One region of the Rhodococcus sp. OK302 genome, then DNA from elsewhere that is predicted to be linked to it. Evidence: riboswitches for the same ligand, from Rfam matches in the RefSeq annotation. Region 1 holds a riboswitch; the other holds the start of a gene.

Region 1 (2,449 bases):
CGTGGAGGACGTCGACGGTTGCCCGGGCGTCGTCGAGGGCACGGTGCGTCGGCTGGGTGCTGACTTGGAAGAGATGCGCGAGCGCGGAGAGCTTCACCGAGGGTGCTTCGTCCCGGGTGAGGACCCGCCGGGCGAGTTTGACCGTGCAGAGGACCCGGAAGGCCGGCCACGGGCGGTTGGTGCGTGACGCTGCGGCTTTGAGGAATCCGATGTCGAACGGGGCGTTGTGAGCCACGAGGACGGCACCCTCGGCGAATTCGAGAAATGCGGGCAGAACTCGATCGATCCGGGGAGCATTGATCAGCATTGCGTCCGTGATTCCGGTCAGTTCGACGATGTAGGGCGGGATCGATCGTCCGGGATCTATCAGCGTTGCCATCTCGCCGAGCACTTGTCCACCGCGAATCTTGACGGCGCCGATTTCGGTGATCGAATCTTGATCCGCACTGCCGCCCGTTGTTTCGAGGTCGACGACGACGAACGTGGTCTCACTGAGCGGTGTGTCCAGTTCGTCGAACGACAACTGACGCCCGTTGTGTGGGCTGAGTTCAGAGGCGGCGGGAAAAGCTTCGGCGGAGGCAGGACTCACAGAGCAGACAGTAGAGGGAGAGTCCGACAGGTTTTGTCGGGCTGGAGAGGGACCTTCGGCGTGGATTTCGGGACGTTCGGAGGCTGGGTAACTCTCGTTGAGGCACCAGTCATTTCGCGCTGAATGACGCAAGAGAGACGAGCGTCACAGTTTGCCTGAATTTTGGATCGGACATCGCAGGTGCTGATCCGGTTCGGCACGCTCTGCGGGTCGAAGTAGGTGACGCGATGCCAGTTCGTGATCTTGCATCGACGGAAAGGTCCTACCGGTACGTAAGTACTTCTGATCTGGGGCGGGGTGCCCGCTGGTGACTTGGGCCGTGGATCGCGTTCGACGGAAACCCGTCGGCGACGGTTGGCAAACCAAACTAATCGTTATCCTGCTGTGATCGTATTGGCGTAACGAGCGCGAGAAGGCGCGGAATCGGACGAATCGAGCATGAAAGGCGCGGCGCGGTCGACATCGCCGCGATCATTTCGTAACCTTCCTGAGACCTAACGAAGTCTTGCCGGACCAAGACGGACCGGCATCGTCAGGAACCGCCTAATCGGGATCTCCGCGAGGAACCCGAACCGGGAACCCAAGTTTCCACTGGGGTGAATCCCGCCTGGGGTGCAGCACGCTCGATCGCTGTAGACCACGCGGGTAGGGCTGATCTTCCCAGCCCGAACCCGTCAGCTAACTCGGTCGGCGGACGAATGGAAGAAATGGAGCACCTCTTAAAGTGGCGTCACATAGTTTCAAGCGTTCGGCGACTTTGGTAGTCGCAGGCGCACTGGCAGCCGGAGCATTCGCTACCACCGCTGCACCCGCCTCGGCAGCCCCCATCACCATCCCCGGCGTCGGAACCTTCGACATCCCGGATGTTTCGATCCCCGCACTTCCGGTAATTCCCGGTGTCACTGACACGGGTTCACTTGCGCCCCTCACGCAGGCTGCACCGGCCGCTCCCATCTCCACCATTGGTGAGCAGGCTGTTCGCGCCGCAGAGAGCAAGCTGGGCTCCCCGTACGTGTACGGCGCAGCGGGTCCGGACGCATTCGATTGCTCCGGCCTCATCCAGTGGGCGTACAAGCAGGCCGGTCTCAACATCCCGCGTACGAGCTACGACCAGGCCGCTGCCGGTATCGCGGTTGCGCAGTCCGACCTTCGCGTCGGCGACGTGATTTCGTTCTACGGCGGATCGCACTCGGGCATCTACGCCGGCAACGGCAATGTCATCCATGCATCGACCGCAGGTCAGCCCGTGAAGGTGGCTCCCGTGTCGTCGATGCCGTACGACGGCGCTCGCCGCTTCTGATCCGTGTGACTGATCGACGGCTTCTCGCGAAGTCCTGTTCGATCCGCCGCCGATAGGGGTAGCTCCACAGCTTTGACAAATGTGGGCCTCGAATCACGAGATTCGAGGCCCACATTTGTGTGTTTCAGGTCATTTCGCCCAGTACTTCATGGCGATATAGCTACTGGTGGGTAGGCGTAAACGTATGCCGTTCCGTAACCTGATCGTGACATTAGACGCCGTCTACAGGTAGTGTGAGTAGTTGACATCCAGCTAACAGATCCGGCCAACTCTGGTGGGGTCGTAAGAGTGAGACGGAGAGTTGCGTTCCGTGGTTTCATCGAAGAAGTTCAGTCGGGTCCGTACTGCGCTGACGGTAAGTGCGTTGGCTATTGGGCTCGTCGCGTTGCCGGCGTTGCCGGCGACTGCCGATCCGGTGATCAGCAACCCCACCGAGGCGCTCGAGAAACTTGGGGAACTTGCCCGGGTGTCCGAACAGACCAACGAGGCATTGCACAACGCACAGATTGATTTGGATGCAAAAGAAGCGTTGCGCCTCGATGCCGATGCGCGCTTCACGA
Region 2 (2,449 bases), 2.8 Mb from region 1:
GTCTACCTGTGAGCAACCGGTATCGGCACTCGCGTTTACGGGCACTACCCTTGTACCTGTGGACTCTCAACCGAACCCGAGCACTTCCGGAACCGGAAACGGTCTCTTTCGAATCGCAATCGGGCTGTTTCTTGTCGGGTTGCTCGCGATTGTCGCTATCTTCGCGGTAAAGATCTTCAGCGACACTCCTCCGGGATTGGTGCTGTACCTGTTCGCGTTGGCCTGCCCAGTCGGTTTCCTGCTGGCCATCGTCTACACGTTGAGGTCCGGTCGACGCGCACGCTGAATTCCCTCACGTACCTACCGAAAGGTCGCTGACCATGAGATTTATTCTGAATATCATCTGGTTGGTCCTCGGTGGTCTGTGGCTGGCGCTGGGGTATTTCATCGCCGGCATCATCTGCTGCATTCTCATCATCACGATTCCGTTCGGCATCGCGGCCTTCCGTATCGGCATCTATGCCCTCTGGCCGTTCGGTAAGACCGTTGTCGACAAGCCGACGGCCGGTGTCGGTTCGATGATCGGCAATGTCATCTGGTTCATCGTCGCCGGCATCTGGTTGGCGATCGGACACGTCGTCACGGCTGTCGCGATGGCGATCACGATCATCGGAATTCCCTTGGCCATCGCGAATCTGAAGATGATTCCGATCTGCTTGATGCCCCTGGGCAAGGAGATCGTCGACGTTGACCGCGTCAACTACGCATAAGCTCCACAGCTGTTCCAGATAACGGTGTGACCTTAATCACATTACGGATAGATAACGGAACAGCCACAGGAGAGCTGTCACTGCAGAACCCCCCGCTACCTGGGCAGAGTCTCCTGCGCATTTACCCCACGCTCTGCATCCCGATCGACGCGCCGCGTTATCAAATGGTGACACGGGCGAGCAGAGCCGTTACCGTGAATTTCGGCCGGGAAACTCGGCCACCTCCGGCCCGCCGCGCCAAGCCTTGTCCCGCGGGTACCGGAATTTCCTAAACAGACATTCCAGGGACGAGGACGGGGGACCCAAAGTCCTCTCGGACACCGGTTCGGTTGTTTTACACAGTCGAATCTTGGGGTGAAGCCAGACTCTTTCCAGCCAGGAAAGGCGAGGCCGGGCAACCTCTCAGCCCGAACCCGACAGCTGACCTCGCAGGCGCGTGTGGAGAGGAATTCACGATCATGAGCGGACGCCATCGCAAACCCACCACTGCAGGCCGCACTGTCGCCAAGGTCGCCGTCACCGGCGCCATCATGGGCGTAGCAGGACTCGCAGCCGCAGGTACCGCCAGCGCAGCGCCTGATTCCGACTGGGATCGCCTCGCACAGTGCGAAGCCGGCGGCAACTGGGGAATCAACACCGGCAACGGCTACCAGGGTGGACTGCAGTTCTCCCCCAGCACCTGGAACGCACACGGCGGCGGAGAATATGCCGCCACCGCCAACAACGCCTCTCGCGAGCAGCAGATCGTTGTTGCCGAGCGCGTTCTCGCCAACCAGGGATGGGGCGCCTGGCCGTCCTGCTCCTCGAGCCTCGGCCTGAACAGCGGCGCAACGCAGCGCTCCGCTCCGGCCACCGTGACCACTCCGGCTACCCAGGCACCCGCACCGGCACAGGCCGCTCAGGTCGTCGCACACCCGGTTTCCGAGGCCATCGACCAGGCCATCGCCTTCGCCGAGGACAACGGCATCGTTATCGATCCTCAGATCCTCGCAGCTGCAGATACCGCGAAGTCCTTCCTCAAGTAGGACCGCGATCTCGCGTTCCGCTCGAACGCACAGCACAAGAACATACGAAGAAGGCCCGCACCGGTTGGTGCGGGCCTTTTTCGTGGTTGGTCGTTAGCGGTTGATGACGGTGTACGGATGGATGTAAGGGAGTGACTCCACCGGCACGGGGAAGGTGGTGTCGTCACCGAACGGTGAAAGTCCACCTGAACGGGTCGATGACAATTCGGTCACTGCGTGATCTCCGTCTGCAGTTTCCGGCCATCCTGGATCTACATAGTGCTGCTTCGAATTGTTGGCCACGAAGCCATTTTGACAGGACGCCGTTACGCAGTACATACCAGGTCTCTAATCTGATAGGCGATGACCGAAATACGTGGCACCTCGACGGGCAATTCCCGAGCTGACAGCCTGACCGAATGGCTGTCGGCCCGCACTGACGCCGAGTTGACGGAACTACTGCGTCTTCGGCCCGACCTCGCGGTACCGCCGCCCAGCACAATGGTGGTTCTCGGCGGGCGTGCGCAGCAGCGTGCGTCGGTCAGTCGGGCAGCTGACGAGCTGGACACGCTCGATTTCGGGATCCTCGAACTGATGGCTCTGGCCGGGGCCGAGGAAACGCCGATGTCGCGCAAGGAGTTGAACGACGCTCTCGCCGAACGCGCCCTCACCGGCAAGGGCAAGGTCACCAAGAAGGCCGTCGACGCTTCTCTCGCGAAGATGCGTGCGACTGCG

The links. Region 1 has a riboswitch for cyclic di-AMP ahead of BDB13_RS22170 (C40 family peptidase). Riboswitches for the same ligand answer to the same signal wherever they lie in the genome.
Region 2: it holds a riboswitch for cyclic di-AMP, as region 1 does, so the genes downstream of both, BDB13_RS09525 (transglycosylase family protein) here and BDB13_RS22170 (C40 family peptidase) in region 1, are expected to answer to the same signal.

The regions. Positions count from the first base shown of each region.
Region 1 covers NZ_NPJZ01000001.1:4,842,014-4,844,462, reverse strand. The annotation lists gene BDB13_RS22175 (DEDD exonuclease domain-containing protein) at 1-589, opposite strand, end outside; cyclic di-AMP (ydaO/yuaA leader) riboswitch at 1,120-1,298, shown strand; gene BDB13_RS22170 (C40 family peptidase) at 1,314-1,889, shown strand; gene BDB13_RS22165 (C40 family peptidase) at 2,200-2,449, shown strand, end outside.
Region 2 covers NZ_NPJZ01000001.1:2,049,548-2,051,996, reverse strand. The annotation lists gene BDB13_RS09535 (hypothetical protein) at 59-286, shown strand; gene BDB13_RS09530 (YccF domain-containing protein) at 321-710, shown strand; cyclic di-AMP (ydaO/yuaA leader) riboswitch at 975-1,161, shown strand; gene BDB13_RS09525 (transglycosylase family protein) at 1,169-1,735, shown strand; gene BDB13_RS09520 (hypothetical protein) at 1,829-2,017, opposite strand; gene BDB13_RS09515 (helicase-associated domain-containing protein) at 2,078-2,449, shown strand, end outside.